2 regions of the Bacillus nitratireducens genome follow, and region 2 is predicted to be linked to the other one. Evidence: riboswitches for the same ligand, from Rfam matches in the RefSeq annotation. Region 2 holds a riboswitch; the other holds the start of a gene.
The links. Region 2 has a riboswitch for cyclic di-AMP ahead of Q3V31_RS23240 (hypothetical protein). Riboswitches for the same ligand answer to the same signal wherever they lie in the genome.

Region 1: linked by a shared signal. The riboswitch ahead of Q3V31_RS02040 (APC family permease) and the one ahead of Q3V31_RS23240 (hypothetical protein) in region 2 are both predicted to bind cyclic di-AMP.

The regions. Positions count from the first base shown of each region.
Region 1 is NZ_JAUMJO010000001.1:384,817-393,158, forward strand. Features, by position in the region: gene Q3V31_RS02040 (APC family permease) at 1-1,131, opposite strand, end outside; cyclic di-AMP (ydaO/yuaA leader) riboswitch at 1,276-1,422, opposite strand; gene Q3V31_RS02045 (hypothetical protein) at 1,562-1,690, shown strand; gene panE (2-dehydropantoate 2-reductase) at 1,745-2,689, opposite strand; gene Q3V31_RS02055 (hypothetical protein) at 2,865-4,340, shown strand; gene trhO (oxygen-dependent tRNA uridine(34) hydroxylase TrhO) at 4,389-5,348, opposite strand; gene Q3V31_RS02065 (Nramp family divalent metal transporter) at 5,844-7,139, shown strand; gene Q3V31_RS02070 (M23 family metallopeptidase) at 7,196-8,056, opposite strand; gene Q3V31_RS02075 (sensor histidine kinase) at 8,139-8,342, opposite strand, start outside.
Region 2 is NZ_JAUMJO010000006.1:253,603-261,944, reverse strand. Features, by position in the region: gene Q3V31_RS23285 (ABC transporter ATP-binding protein) at 1-147, shown strand, start outside; gene Q3V31_RS23280 (ABC transporter permease) at 147-899, shown strand; gene Q3V31_RS23275 (ABC transporter substrate-binding protein) at 896-1,897, shown strand; gene tenI (thiazole tautomerase TenI) at 1,908-2,528, shown strand; gene thiO (glycine oxidase ThiO) at 2,521-3,630, shown strand; gene thiS (sulfur carrier protein ThiS) at 3,646-3,849, shown strand; gene thiG (thiazole synthase) at 3,852-4,622, shown strand; gene thiF (thiazole biosynthesis adenylyltransferase ThiF) at 4,615-5,634, shown strand; gene thiD (bifunctional hydroxymethylpyrimidine kinase/phosphomethylpyrimidine kinase) at 5,641-6,462, shown strand; cyclic di-AMP (ydaO/yuaA leader) riboswitch at 7,020-7,167, shown strand; gene Q3V31_RS23240 (hypothetical protein) at 7,261-7,647, shown strand; gene Q3V31_RS23235 (hypothetical protein) at 7,664-7,894, shown strand; cyclic di-AMP (ydaO/yuaA leader) riboswitch at 8,154-8,299, shown strand.

The DNA.
Region 1 (8,342 bases), on a different contig from region 2:
TGCATATAACGGGATTAAATGTTCTGTTTGCCCTTGGAAAGCTACAATTAAAATAATTGAAGCGATTCCAAGTATAATAATACCGTTTGAGTAACCTAGGCGGTCTCCTCTAATCGTAAACATTCTCGGTATAAACTTATCTTTCGCAAGGTTAACTGCTAATAGCGGAAATGCAGAATAACCTGTATTAGCAGCAAGAATTAATATTAAAGCTGTTGTACCTTGTATGAAATAGTACATGAAATTACGTCCAAAAGTTTGTTCAGCAATTTGTGAAACGACTGTTACTTCCTTACTTGGATTAATTCCGTAATAATAAGCTAAAAAGACAATTCCTGAAAATAAAACTGCAAGTAATGCACCCATTGCAAGCAATGTTTTCGCTGCATTGTTAGGTGCAGGATCTTTAAAGTTTGGGATTGCGTTAGATATCGCCTCAACACCCGTTAAAGCAGAGCTTCCTGAAGCAAATGCTCGTAACAGTAAGAACAAACTAATTCCTGCAACTGGTGTTCCAATCGGCGTGTGTAAAGTCGGTGACACGTGACCAGTTAAAATATTGTATATCCCTACACCAATTAATATAAATAGTGCTAAAACGAATAAATAAACTGGATATGCTAAAACAGAAGCTGATTCCGTTACCCCTCTTAAATTTAAAATAGTAATCAATATAACAAATATAATCGCAATGATTACATTATGTGCATGTAAGCTAGGGAAAGCTGATGTGAGCGCATCTGTACCTGCAGATACACTTACTGCAACAGTTAAAATATAATCGACTAATAAAGATCCTCCAGCTATTAATCCTGGATTCATCCCTAAATTTTCTTTTGATACTACGTATGCCCCCCCGCCATGCGGATAAGCAAAAATAATTTGTCGATAAGATAAAATAAGAGCTGTCAATAATACTAATACCCCAACAGCGATCGGAATAGAATACCAATAAGCTACCGCTCCAAGGCCTGCTAGTGCAATTAATATTTGCTCTGGTCCGTATGCAACTGATGACAATGCGTCAGAAGATAAAATGGCTAGCGCCTTCGTTTTATTAAGCTTTTGCTCTCCTAACTCAGTTGATTTTAACGGCCTTCCAATTAAAAACCTTTTGATAGATGAAACCACTGCTGTCCACTCTCCAATAATTTTGTACGAACTTTTCTGCTAGTTACAGCGTATAAACTATTTCTTCAGAAAACAAAAAATGTCTACAAGCCATAACGAAATAGACTTGTAGACATTATATTTTTTGTCGCACAAGCTCCACCTTCCTTCTCAATATAACGCTTACGAGGTTAGCTGTCGGATTTGGACCTTTGAGTAGCCCTACCTTTTTCAAGGATTCACCCCATTGGATTAAGTACTAATCCATAAGAACGGGTCCCCCGCACCATGCGGTTTCAGCGATTTAGAAAATTGAAACTGTGGATTATAATACTCCTTTATTTTCAAAATGTAAACAAAAATTTTTAAAAAGAAAAAATTAAAATGATTGCGCATAATCCGCCGATAAATATACATAATGAATACTAAAAAATCGATAAAGGAGACCTATATGTCTAAAGAAAAGAAGCCTATTTTTTCCGATTCCTATTTAGATGCATTAGCAAATGAAATTAATCAGTTGTATGGGAAACGCGAACAAGAAATAAACTTGACAGAAAGAGTTAAAAGAAATAAATAATTTGTCATAAAAAAGAAAGCAATACATTTATATATTGCTTTCTTTTTTATTTTTTCATACATCCAATTCTATTGCCGATTTGTTAAAGACCATTTCTTCATACACTTTTAAATTTTGATATACTGCTCCTAATAATGGTGCTTCTATAGAAAATTGCTCTGCTAAATCCAGTAAATATCCTTGTAAGTGCTTCGCTTCAATGGACGAACCTTTTTCCATATCACGCTGCATCGATGACTTCATATCATACGAAATTTTATCAATTGTTTTCATATGTTCCTGGGCAATGTTCTCCTTTACCGGAGCTCCTAATGCCCTCATGATTTGCACAGATTCTTCAAATAAGTTTTGGATAAAATCGCGTCCACCTTCGCTTTCGCGAATCGGTCCTATTGGTGCACGCATTAATGTTGTCACACCTGACATTACAGTAATAAATAAATATTTATGCCACATATCTTGCGTAATATTTTCACTTAAAACAAAACTAGATTTCGTACCTGCAAATGCTTTGGAAATATGATTGATTCTCTCTGAATCTTGAGACTTAATTTCTCCAAATACAAGTCTGTTGGCAGCACTCGTTTGTACAATTTCTCCCTGATCGTTTAATGTCGTCTCGATAAAGCATAGACCGCCAATTACTTTCTCTTCACCGAATTCCTTTTGTAATAGTGATAAATGAGCGATACCATTTAACAATGGGATTATTACAGTATTTTCACCTACAAACGGCTTCAAATCTTGAATTGCCTCGTTTAAGTGATACGCTTTTGTTGAAAATAAAATGACATCAAATGGAGAAGTTCGATCTTCTTTCGTTATTAATTTCGGTTGGAAGGAAAAATCTCCGTTAATACTTCGGATTACAAGTCCTCTTTCCTCCAATTGTTTTTTCCGTTTACTACGAACAAGAAACGTAACATCTTCTCCCTTTTCTACTAATCGACCTCCAAAAAAGCCTCCAACGCCACCAGCTCCTAATACTAAAATCCGCATACAACATCCCCCTTTTCAAAATACAATTTTATAACTTTTAGTATACATAACATTATACATGTCCCCTATTAAATAAGCTGAATTTTCATTCTTAATAGAGTATAAAACAGTGGTTATTTTCAAATGAATTTGGGCATGTTGTTTCTATAGCATACATGGAAAGGAAACAATGTAGATGGAGGCAATACAAGCAATTGAAGAAAAAGATGTAACAACAGCTGTATTTCAATTTATATTCCCGTTTTCTTTTAAAACTGGATATGAACAAAATATGTTCCCTTTCTTACAGAAAAATGATTTTCGCCCTTTTCGACTCGATCACCTTGAAAATGAAAATACATACTACGGAAAGTTTCAAGTTTCACATCAAAATATGGAAGCATACTATCTTTCATTTACAAATAAAATTCTATTTCCTCACTCAGAGCATCAAAAAGGATTACAGCGCTATTCTAAAGACCTTAACTTAACTGGACATTTAACAACAAATCTTATTTCCGTTCCATTCAAAATACACTCTATTGACGTAACACTTTGCCCTTATGAGCTTGGCTTCTTAACAATACGGACAGAAGTAGAAACCTCTCCAAACATGACATTATCAGAAGCAATTGAATTCGCTGCCCGCTTCCGTGTACTTGAAACTAAAAATGACACAACTGAGACTATTTGTATTGAATGTAATGGAAAACAATATTCACAAGTAGAGAAGCTTATATTCGGCGATTTATTTCATGGCTTAACAGACTTCTTTGAGAAAAAGAGATTGCGGAGCTCTTACTTTCAAACATTCCCATTCTTTGAAGATCAACGAATGTATGTACAAACTTTATTATCCGTGAATAAGGAGTCAGACCTTCATATAATCGATGTATACCGAACTTCCAGTCTTTCCGGATTAACAGACGCTGGCAAGCCGTATATTAGCGCAAATAATGTTCCTTATATTCAAGATTATTTAACAAAACATTCTTATCAAAGATGGGCTCCTAATCGCTACTTTGTTATGGAAGAACACATTTTTACATGTATAACAAATGAAGGTGAACAAGCAATCGCTAAACTTGCTAGTCAAATGTACGGGGAATTTTATTACGCTTTATTATTAAACTTATTTCATAAAGTTGTTTTATTAAAGATGGCAAACGCTTATGCCGAGTTAAATATTGAACAAGATACAAATGAAATAGAGAAATTAATTTATTCAATCAATTCGTTTACAGCGAATTACTTTTCTTTAGAGCTAGTATCCCAATCACAGAGTGAAGATATTTTTTTTCGCTTAAGAAGGCTATTTAACATTGAGGTTCTATACGCGAATGCGAAACAAAATCTTGATAGTTTGTTTAAATATCAAGAAAACGTCGCCTCTAAAAAAGATAGCCTTTTATTATTAATTTTAACGCTCTACTCTGTAGTAGGCCAAATGTTAGGTTTTACTATGATTGATCTTTTAAGAAACACCGATTCAAAAAAAATATCGTCGCCACTTGAATTTTTCGCGCTTCTAATAGCAATCAGTGGCATAGTCATTTCACTTATTTTAGGTGCGCAAAGTTTATACCAATGGAGTCTACAACATAAAAGAAGAAAAGCATGGGTAAAACAAACTGTACTTTCTGCTGTGAAAGAGAAGGATAGTACAAAATAACTAAAAAACAGATGGCAGCACGATGCTACCATCTGTTTTCTATTATGCTTACTTCCCTGCTTCGATTTTTTCTAATGTAGCAGCTACTTGCTCTTCTGTTAATTCGTGTTGCACGATATAACGATTACGTGGGTGTACACGACATTCATGAGAACATGCACGTAAATGTTTTGCTTCGTTTTCTTCAGAACATAAAATTTTCTTATTACATTCTGGATTTGCACAGTTTACATAGCGCTCACAAGGTTCACCTGAAAAGTGGTCTTTACCAACGATAACATGTTCTTTTTGGTTTACTGGTACAGAGATACGCTCATCGAACACGTAACATTGTCCATCCCAAAGCTCACCTTGTACTTCTGGGTCTTTTCCGTACGTTACAATACCACCGTGAAGCTGACCTACATCTTCGTAACCTTCACGAACTAACCAACCAGAAAACTTCTCACAACGAATTCCGCCTGTACAGTATGTTAAAATCTTTTTACCTTCAAGTGTTTCTTTGTTTTCTCTAATCCAATCTGGCAATTCACGGAATGATTCAATATCCGGTTTAATCGCACCTTTAAAGTGACCTAGATCAAACTCATAATCATTTCGTGCATCAATGATAACTGTATCTTCTTGTTTCATTGCTTCATAAAAATCTTTTGGTTCTAAATAATTCCCAGTTATTTCTTTCGGATTAATGTCGTCTTCTAGACGAAGTGTCACTAACTCTGGGCGAGGACGTACGTGCATTTTCTTGAATGCATGCCCCTCTTCTTCATCTATTTTAAATACGATACCGTCAAAACGTGGATCATTGTTCATTGCTTCCATGTATTTCTCTGTTTGCTCTACAGTACCAGAACAAGTTCCATTAATTCCTTCTGTTGCTACAAGAATTCTTCCTTTTAACTCAAGTGATTTACAAAATTCTAAATGCTGTTCAGCAAATTCTTCTGGATTTTCAATTGTTGTGTACATGTAATATAGTAATACTCTATATGGTTTTGTAGTTGCCAATGTATTTCTACCACCTATCTAAATTTTAAAATCATGTATAAGTTAACGTTCATATCAAAACATATATAATAAGAAAATACATACTAAATTGTACTTAGCCTATTTTCTTCTATTTACAATTTTTTCTATAAGTTAACAAAAATAAAAACAAGATTACATCACAAAACACTATGGTTATGTTGTAATCCCAATATATTATATATCATACAATTTCATTTCCATCAATTAATATGCTGTAATATAGGCTCTATGTTCACATAAATTTCAAAAACAACCCTATAATTTATTATCTTCCCCCTTATTCAGCATCCATAAACTCCCAAAACATTTTTCACATCATCACACCATTCTTTGCACGAAGTCATATAATTTGCATTAAGGAAACTTTTATGTTCAAATGAAATTGCCACATAATATATTTAAATGTATTGAAATAATGTGTAAGAATAAATACAATAATTTCATCAAGTTAAGATTTCAAAGGGGAATACTACTATGAATAAAGATATAACAAAAGATGAACAAGTCCCTTCTCAAAGTACAACAGTTCAATCAGCCCATTTAGCATTAAGTGGACAAACAAAAGGCTTTAAAAGACTGTTACCATTCTTAGGACCTGCTTTTATCGCATCAGTTGCTTATATTGATCCCGGGAACTTCGCGACAAATATCGCGGCTGGGTCACAATATGGGTATTTATTACTTTGGGTAATACTCGCTTCTAATTTAATGGCTGTATTAATTCAAACTTTATCAGCCAAATTAGGAATCGCTACTGGGAGAAATCTTCCTGAAGTAGCTCGCGAAAACTTCCCCAAACCAGTTTCCATTGGTTTATGGATACAAGGGGAACTCGTTATTATGGCTACAGATTTAGCTGAATTTATCGGAGCAGCACTCGGCTTATACTTACTATTTGGAATTCCGATGTTACCAGCTGCTTTAATTACAGCGGTTGGGTCATTTATTATTCTTGAATTTCAACGCAGAGGCTTTCGTCCATTAGAAGCTATCATTACAGGGATGATTTTTATCGTTGTTATCGCTTTTGGTATCCAAGTCTTTTACGCAAAACCGGAATTAAGTCCTCTACTCTCAGGGCTTTTCACTCCAAAATTCCAAGGTGTAGATAGCATCCTTTTAGCAGCTGGAATTTTAGGTGCGACAGTAATGCCGCACGCGATATATTTACATTCGGCCTTAACGCAGCGCCGCGTAGTCGGAACAAATGATGAACAAAAGAAAAAGATTTTCCGCTTCGAGTTTATTGATATCATTATCGCAATGGTTATCGCTGGAGCAATTAATGCGAGTATGTTAATTGTTGCTGCTGCACTATTCTTTAAAAACGGCTTGCATGTTGAAGATCTTGATGTTGCTTTTAACCAGTTCAGTACTTTAGTCGGTCCTGTATCAGCTGCTTTATTTGGAATTGGGCTCTTATCAGCAGGACTATCTAGCTCTTCTGTCGGTACAATGTCAGGTGACATTATTATGCAAGGTTTCATTCGAATGCATATTCCGTTATACTTACGCCGTTTTATTACAATGATTCCACCATTAGTTATTATCGCTTTAGGTGTAAATCCAACTTACGCTCTCGTTATGAGTCAAGTTGTCTTATCTTTCGGTATTGCCTTTGCATTAGTACCACTTATTATGTTTACAAGCAGTAAAAAAATTATGGGTGCACTCGTTAACCACCGCATAACAACCTTTATCGCTTGGATCATTGCTGCACTTGTTATCATTTTAAATATTTTCTTACTGTATCAAACATTTGTAGGTTAATGAAAAAAGGTATTCCAATAAAACTGGAATACCTTTTTTAGCGAAGTAATTCTCTTCTAATTACCTCTTATGTATGTACCTCTTTCTGGCATTATCGCACCTTTTTCAGTTCGAAAATAAAGTGGTAATCCTTCCGAAAGAAATATGCTCACCTTAGATGGATCCTGCCTTTGATGATGAATATGTAAATGGGGCTCACTTGAACTTCCTGAGTTACCGACTTGGGCAAGTACCTCTCCTTCATTTACATGTTCGCCTTCCCTCACTTTAATTGATCCTTTTTTTAAATGGGCAAGAATCAAAAATGTCCCTGATTCATCTAGTCGTAAATAAATATGATTCCCCGCCATTGACTCAAAATCATCCGATCCCGGAACTACATCTTTTTCATCGTTATTGATTGATACAACTGTTCCAGAAGCTGGTGCCATTACTTTCGCTCCATATATTCCATAATCCTCTAACTTACTACTTTTCACTTCAGCAGGCGGAATAAGAATATCATATGCCCATCGTTCATTTGGTTTTATAACATGATAGTTCGTTTCTAATCGATCACCGCCCCAGCCCACTAATGCTCGTTCATTTAAGGGAAAACGAACGACTATTTTAGGGCTCATAGAATGTACATCTGCTGGATAAGCAAGTCCCCCTATGTTAGCAAACCATCCTAAAGGCCAAGCTCCAATTATAGAGAAAAGAACTATGAAGAGTAGTATTCTATCTATTCGCTTTCTGAAAATGCCTTTCCACACAAATAGTAATGCTGACCCTATCAAAATAAAGATTGATACTAAGCTAAAAGCTTGTATAATCCACCAAAAAATGACTGATATAACACCATTAGCTAAATAAGCTACACTCCAACTTGTCATTAAAAAAGCAGCTAAAATTACTAATACATATTTCTTCCACATGTTGTATCCCTACTCTCATATCTTTGTTCTAAATGATACGAAGTGAAAATTACGACATACAAAAGAAATACTTACGACTTTCTTACATTTCTTTATACTGCGGTAAAACAATAGTGAAAACCGTTTCTTTATCGTTACTACGTACAGTGATATCTCCTTTATGAAGTTCCGCTATACTTCTCGCAATTGCAAGTCCCATTCCTTTTCCACCCGTATGAGAGCTACGTGATTTTTCACCACGATAAAACTTCTCAAAAACGTAAGTAAGGTTCTCTTTCGGAATACA
Region 2 (8,342 bases):
GTTGTAGAAAATCAACCGATAGCAACTTTAACTGAGCGAATTGTACCGCTTGATCGTAACCGAACAAGAAAGGATTTATATAGGCCTGAAGTATTGGCGCTTAAAGATGAGCTCCTTAGTATGTTACAAAGGCAGGTACTTGTATGATGAACCGTTTGAAAGAATTAGTTCCTGCTCTTACACTTTCTAGTATTTTACTCGTTATGTGGGAAGTAGGAGCAAGAATTGTAGATGAGATGTACATTTTGCCATCACCTTCTGCAATTGTAATGAAGATATGGAAACTAAAAGACATATTATTTACGGTTCATTTACCGGCAACGTTATACGTCGTTTTAATAGGTGTTGCTATTTCTATCGTATTAGGTGTGGGGCTAGCAATGTTAATGAATGCGAGTACGTGGATGGAAAGAGCATTTTACCCATTATTAATAGCTTCACAAACCATCCCGATTACAGCACTTGCGCCCCTATTTGTTTTATGGTTTGGATATACCATTTGGAGTAAGGTTGTTGTCACAGTTTTAATTACGTTTTTCCCAATTGCGGTCAATACGTATGATGGACTGCGTAGTACGAAGAAAGAGTGGGAGGAGCTCTTAGTTACGTATGGTGCAACGAAAAAAGATATTTTTCTAAAGCTAAAGTTGCCATCTGCTCTTCCTTACTTTTTCTCAGCGTTAAAAATTGCAGTTCCGCTTAGTGTGATAGGGGCAGCAATTGGAGAATGGCTCGGTGCACAAGCTGGGCTTGGATATTTCAGTAAAAGAATGATGACGCAGTTAGACGGAGCTGGTGTATTTGCACCCATTGTATTGTTATCATTATTAGCTATTTTCTTCGTCATACTTATTTCCATATTAGAAAAGAAATTTATTAGTTGGAGGAAACATTCATGAAATTATTAAAACGCATCTTTGTGTTTACATTATTAGTTGCAATGATTGCAGGATGTTCGAGTAATTCAGCATCAGATAAGAATAAAACAGAAAAAGAAATAACAGTAATGCTTGATTGGTACCCAAATGCGGTACATAGCTTTATTTATACGGCAATTGAAAAAGGATACTTTAAAGAAGAAGGAGTAAAGGTGAATATTAAATTCCCTTCTAATCCGACTGATCCATTAACGCTAGCGGCAGCAGGGAAAGTGACAGTTGGTTTGTATTATCAACCAGATGTTGTCATGGCAAAAGCAAATGAACAAATTCCAGTGAAATCAATTGGAGCTGTCGTACGTTCGCCGTTAAATCATGTTGTATCACTGAAATCAGCAGGTATTAAGTCACCTAAAGACTTAGAAGGAAAGACAGTTGGATATTCTGGAACTCCTTTAAGTGAAGCATATTTAAAAACGATGGTAAAAGAAGATGGTGGTAATCCAGATACAGTAAAAGTAGTCGATGTTGGATTTGATTTAGTACCAGCGTTAATTACGAAAAAAGTAGATGCTGTAACAGGAGCATACATTAACCATGAAGTACCTGTTATGCGTCATGAGGGCCATGAACCAGCATACTTTAATCCAGCTGATTACGGAGTACCGAACTACCATGAGCTTGTGTTTGTAACGGGTGATAAAACATTGAAAAAAGATAAAGAAGCATTGCAAGCCTTTTTACGTGGGGCACAAAAAGGGTATGAATTTATGAAGAAAAAACCTGATGAAGCATTAAATATTTTATTAGATCATCAAGAAAAAGAAAACTTCCCGCTTGTACCAGAAGTTGAAAAAGAAAGTATGAAAATTTTATTAGAGAAGATGGAAACGAAAGATGAGCCATTCTTATCGGATTCAAAAGAGTCATGGGAGAAACAAAACAAATGGTTGAAAGACAAAGGAATGACGAAAGAAATTGTTCCAGCCGATGAATTATTTGAAAACATTTTAAAGTAGGCGAGTGAATATGAAAAATGAGCTCCATGTAATCTCAAATGGCCATATGCCATTCGAAGAGTTAGTGAATGTAGCGATGCAAATTGAGAGTGAGATTGATTATTTGCATATTCGTGAGCGTGAGAAAAGTACGAAGGAATTGCATGAAGGTATGGAAAGTCTTTTGAAGAAAGGCTTTCCGGCATCGAAGATAGTAATAAATGATCGAATTGATATTGCTATTTTATTAAATATTCCGCGTGTTCAGCTAGGATATCGAAGTGCAGATGTAAGGTTAGTAAAAGAAAAGTTTTCTTATTTGCATGTTGGTTATTCAGTACATTCTTTAGATGAAGCGATAGTGGCATTTAAAAATGGAGCGGATTCTCTCGTTTACGGTCATGTATTTCCAACGGCTTGTAAAAAAGATGTGCCAGCAAGAGGATTAGAAGAAATTGCTGATATGGCAAGGTGTTTATCCATACCAATAACTGCAATTGGTGGAATCACTCCTGAAAATACAGGTGATGTTCTTGCAAATGGTGTAAGTGGCATTGCTGTTATGTCCGGGATTATAAGCAGTAGTAATCCCTATAGCAAGGCGAAATCTTATAAGGAATCAATAAGAAAGTGGGCGGAAAAACATGTGTAAGAAGTATGATGTAGCGATTATTGGCGGAGGTGTAATTGGTAGTTCGGTTGCACATTTTCTAGCAGAAAGAGGGCGTAAAGTAGCGATTATAGAGAAGCAAAGAATCGCATCTGAAGCTTCGAAAGCAGCTGCTGGTTTACTTGGGGTTCAGGCAGAGTGGGATGAATATGATCCGTTGTTTGAACTTGCTAGAGAAAGCCGTGCTATATTTCCACAACTTGCAGAAGTTTTACGTGAAAAGACAGGCATCGATATTGGGTATGAAGAAAAAGGCATTTATCGCATTGCTCAAAATGAAGATGAGAAGGAAAGAATTCTTCATATTATGGATTGGCAACAGAAAACAGGTGAAGATTCTTATTTTCTAACGGGTGATCGTTTGCGAGAAAAAGAGCCGTTTCTATCCGAATCAATTATAGGAGCAGTATATTATCCAAAAGATGGTCATGTTATTGCACCAGAGCTTACGAAAGCATTCGCACACTCCGCGGCATTTTCTGGAGCTGATATATATGAACAAACAGAAGTGTTAGATATTCGAATTGAAAATGATAAAGTGACTGGGATTGTTACAAGTGAAGGTGTAATCATATGCGAAAAAGTCGTTATTGCTGGAGGGGCATGGAGTACGAAATTACTACAGTATTTCCATAGTGATTGGGGTACGTATCCTGTGAAGGGTGAAGTTGTTGCAGTAAGAAGCAAGAAACAGCTCTTGAAAGCTCCTATTTTCCAAGAACGTTTTTATATTACACCGAAGCGCGGTGGGCGTTACGTAATTGGAGCAACGATGAAGCCTCGTACGTTTAATAAAACTGTGCAACCAGAAAGTATTACTTCTATATTAGAGCGTGCTTATACAATATTGCCGGCTTTAAAAGAAGCAGAATGGGAAAGTACGTGGGCTGGGTTAAGACCGCAGTCTAATCACGAAGCTCCTTATATGGGAGAGCATGAAGAAATAAAAGGTTTATATGCTTGTACTGGACATTATCGAAATGGCATTTTATTAAGTCCTGTTTCTGGTCAGTATATGGCTGATTTAATAGAAGGAAAGCAGGAGAATCACTTGCTAGATTCATTGCTTTCTAAAACAGTTTAGAAAGGGGATGGAAGTTTGAATTTAAAAATTAATGGTAACCAAATTGAAGTGCCAGAGAGTGTAAAAACAGTAGCTGGGTTACTTACACATTTAGAATTAGATAACAGAATTGTTGTAGTAGAACGTAATAAAGATATTTTACAAAAAGATGATCATAACGATACATCTGTTTTTGATGGAGACCAAATTGAGATTGTAACTTTCGTAGGAGGCGGTTGATTATGTTAAACATTGGACCATTTTCATTTCATTCTAGACTTTTATTAGGAACAGGAAAATTCCCTGATTTTGATGTACAGCAAAAGGCAATTGATGTATCTGAGGCTGAGGTTTTAACGTTTGCAGTACGTCGTATGGATATATTCGATGCGAAGCAGCCGAATTTATTAGAGAAACTTGATGTAAAAAAATATAAGTTATTACCGAATACCGCAGGAGCAAAAAATGCTGAAGAAGCTGTTCGAATTGCGAAATTAGCAAAAGCTTCGGGGCTTTGCGATATGATCAAAGTAGAAGTTATTGGTGATGATAGAACGTTATTACCTGATCCAGTAGAAACGTTAAAGGCATCTGAAATGTTACTAGAAGAAGGATTTATCGTACTTCCGTATACATCTGATGATGTTGTATTAGCACGTAAATTACAAGAACTTGGTGTACACGCGATTATGCCAGGAGCATCACCGATTGGTTCAGGGCTTGGTATTGTAAATCCATTAAATTTAAGTTTCATTATTGAACAAGCGACAGTACCAGTTATTGTTGACGCTGGTATTGGTAGTCCAGCCGATGCAGCATTTGCAATGGAATTAGGAGCGGATGGTGTGTTATTAAATACAGCAGTATCTGGAGCAAACGATCCTATTAAAATGGCATACGCAATGAAATTAGGTATTGAGGCAGGACGATTAGGGTTTGAAGCAGGTCGTATTGCACGTAAACGTTGTGCAACAGCAAGTAGTCCTTTAGAAGGAATGAGTGTAGTTGAATAATCGATATTCTCGCCAAGAATTATTTTCTCCAATTGGAGAAGAAGGGCAACGAAAGATAAGAGAAAAGCATGTACTCATTATTGGTGCAGGCGCATTAGGTAGTGCAAACGCAGAGATGTTTGTAAGAGCAGGCGTTGGTCAAGTAACAATTGTTGACCGTGATTATGTCGATTGGAGTAATTTACAAAGGCAGCAATTGTATGCAGAGAGTGATGTAGAGAATAATCTTCCGAAGGCTGTAGCGGCAAAGAAACGTCTAGAAGAGATTAATAGTGAAGTACGAGTAGAAGCTCTCGTTCAGGATGTAACGGCTGAAGAGTTAGAAGAACTCGTTACAAATGTTGATGTAATCATCGATGCGACTGACAATTTCGAAACACGTTTCATTGTGAATGATATATCGAAAAAATATTCTATTCCATGGGTTTACGGGGCATGTGTAGGGAGTTACGGCCTTTCTTACACGATTCTTCCAGACAAAACGCCATGTTTATCTTGTTTATTACAATCGATTCCGCTTGGCGGAGCGACATGTGATACAGCGGGTATTATATCACCTGCTGTATCTCTTGTCGTTTCTCATCAAGTAACGGAAGCTCTTAAACTGTTAGTGGAAGATTACGAATCACTTCGAGAGGGACTTGTATCATTTGATGTATGGAAAAATGAATATTCATGTATGAATGTGCAAAAGCTTCGTAAACATAATTGTCTATCGTGTGGTGAACAGGCAATATATCCGTATTTAAATAAAGAAAACACTTCAAAAACAGCAGTGTTATGTGGGAGAAATACAGTTCAAATTAGACCACCTCATAAAGAGGAAATGGATTTTGAACAATATAAAAAATTGCTGAATGATCGCGTGAATGATTTGAATGTAAATCCATATTTATTATCATTTTCGGTTGAAGAAAAGAGATTAGTGGCTTTTAAAGATGGCCGTGTACTTGTACATGGAACGAAAGATATAAGCGAAGCGAAAACAATTTATCATCGCTATTTTGGGTAGAAAAGGATGAGTGGGATGAAAGTGAATAAAGCTTTAACAATTGCAGGGTCTGATAGCGGAGGCGGCGCTGGCATTCAAGCAGATTTAAAAACTTTCCAAGAGCTTGGTGTGTATGGAATGACGGCTATTACAGCAATTACTGCTCAAAATACGCTTGGCGTTCAAGGGGTATATCCTGTTTCTTTAGAAGGAATTACGGAACAGCTGAATTCAATTGGTACGGATTTAACGCCAGATGCTGTAAAACTAGGAATGTTATTTAGTAGTGAAATTATTCAAATTGTTGCAGAACATATTAAAAGATTCGGCTGGAATAATATTGTACTAGATCCTGTTATGATTGCAAAAGGCGGAGCATCATTATTACAACAAGAAGCAGTACAAGCATTAAAAGAATATTTATTGCCACTAGCAACTGTTGTAACACCGAATGTTCCTGAAGCAGAAGTGTTAACTGGGATGGAGATTCATAATATAGACGATAGTAAAGAAGCTGCGAAAGTATTGCATGAATTAGGTGCTAAATATGTGCTTATGAAGGGCGGGCATGCAGAATATCAAGGTAATGAAGTAATCGATTTCCTCTTTGATGGAGAAGAGTTTATTGAATTTAGAAGTGAACGAATTCCTTCGAAGCAAACGCACGGAAGTGGGTGTACATTTGCGTCTGCAGTTACAGCAGGACTTGCTAAAGGGTATTCAACTGAAGAGGCAGTTCAAGAGGCGAAACAATTTATTAGTATAGCGATTGAAGAGCCATTGAATATTGGAAGTGGTCATGGGCCGACGAATCATTTTGCATATAAATTGAATAAAACACAAGCATAAGTGAAAATTCAACCAGTGGGGCTATATCCTCACTGGTTATTAACGTTAATGATTAATAGAAGTTTAATATATGGTAGTGAATTTGATTGGGGTATCTTGTTTAAATGCGTCCTTTTAGATAAATAAAGTATATAAAAGGTGTGATGATATTAATATTAAAAATATAAGGTATGGAATCATGGCTTTCTTATTATTACTTAAGTATTTACTATAAATTAATAACAAACAAGAAATTAAAAAAATGATTTCTAGTGTAGTACGGAATTCAGTATAACTAGTAATAGTAACTAAAATCGCTAGAGTTAAAAGTAACGAATTACCTAGAATGTTTATTATTTTAATAAAATTATTCTTTTTACCCTCGTTCATATAGCATCCTCGTTTCACGTTTAATTTTTAATCATTTCTTTATTTAGTATTATTACAATACGACTCATGAAAATCCCTATTGAATATAAATATTTATAATGTCTAGCAACAATGCAAAATCCATCTTAAGGATTTTACATTGTTTACTTTTTCCAAATACAGGAGTAATATATCAGCCAGAATACATTTTTTGTAATACGCTGAGTCCAAATGTATGGAGCGGAGGAACCAATTGGTGCGTCGTCACTAGGGGTGAATCTTTCAATTTTGAAAGTAGGGCTACTCTCAAAGCCCGAATCCGACAGCTAACTTCGTAAGCGTCTTGAGAGAGGGCGGTGCCATGATGGATATATCACTTCGTCGGTCTGATTAGTATAGGAGAATATCAATCTATGTTTGAGTTCTTTTATGCTAAGGAGGATGAGGTACATGGAATTAACGCTTATTTGCGTTGGAGAAGAAAATAAGGTAAAGAGTTTAAGAGAGCTAGCAGCATTTCAGCATGAGTTAATTATTTTTACAGCAAATGAAGAGATAGCTGCTGAAGTTAGGAATTGTGGGTTTGATTGGACTTATAGCTGTAGTAAGGCGCAAGATTTTACTAGTATTTGTGAATGTATTAAGAAGGTGATTTTACTAGGGGATGAGCTTTCAATCGTTAGCTTCTTTACAGAACACATTCGCTTTTCTTTTCAGGCACCTATTACTGTTGTTACAAGGAATAAACGATATCCAGCGAGGCTCTATGAAACAATGGGAGCTAAATTTGTTGTGTTTACGAATTGTGATAATATTTCTTTTTTATTTTTTGAATAGGGCGGGGGAAAAGAAGATGAAGGTGTTGTTACTAGGAGATATAGCGAATCGCTGGGCGGTATCGGTAGAGCGAGTACAAGAATTGGTGGTGCTTGATCCTATTTTTCCAAGGCCCTATATTATATTGCCATCGAAAGACGCTTTATATTTAAAAACAGATGTTATCGAATATGAGCAGCTACATGCAGAATTGTCACAAGTTTATATTCGCGGGAGAAATTTGCGCGTGTTTTTGCGTGGAGAATAAATAGTGAAAAAAAGAGCGAATGCTGAGTGCAACAAGCTATGCACTTCATGCCATTCGCTCTTTTTATTTCGTATTTAAAAGATCATTTCTGTGAAAAAGAAAGAAAAGACGAGAAAACAGATGAAATAATATTAATAACACTCAATGTAAGCGTTTAAATAGATGGATATTTTCTTATTTTCAGTAATTTAGCTCTTTACAAGTTAAAAATAGAGGAGTATATTTACTCTCATAAATCATTCATGAAATTTCCAAAAAAAACCTAAAATCGCTGAGTTCCAGAAATGGAGCGGGGGAACCAATTTTGTGCATTGTCACTTGGGGTGAATCTTTCAATTTTGAAAGTAGGGCTACTCTTTAGGCCCGAATCCGACAGCTAACCTCGTAAGCGTTTAGAGAGGAGGTTTACTTTGTGTTGTTCATTTCGAACACTAAGTAGAGCTTAGTG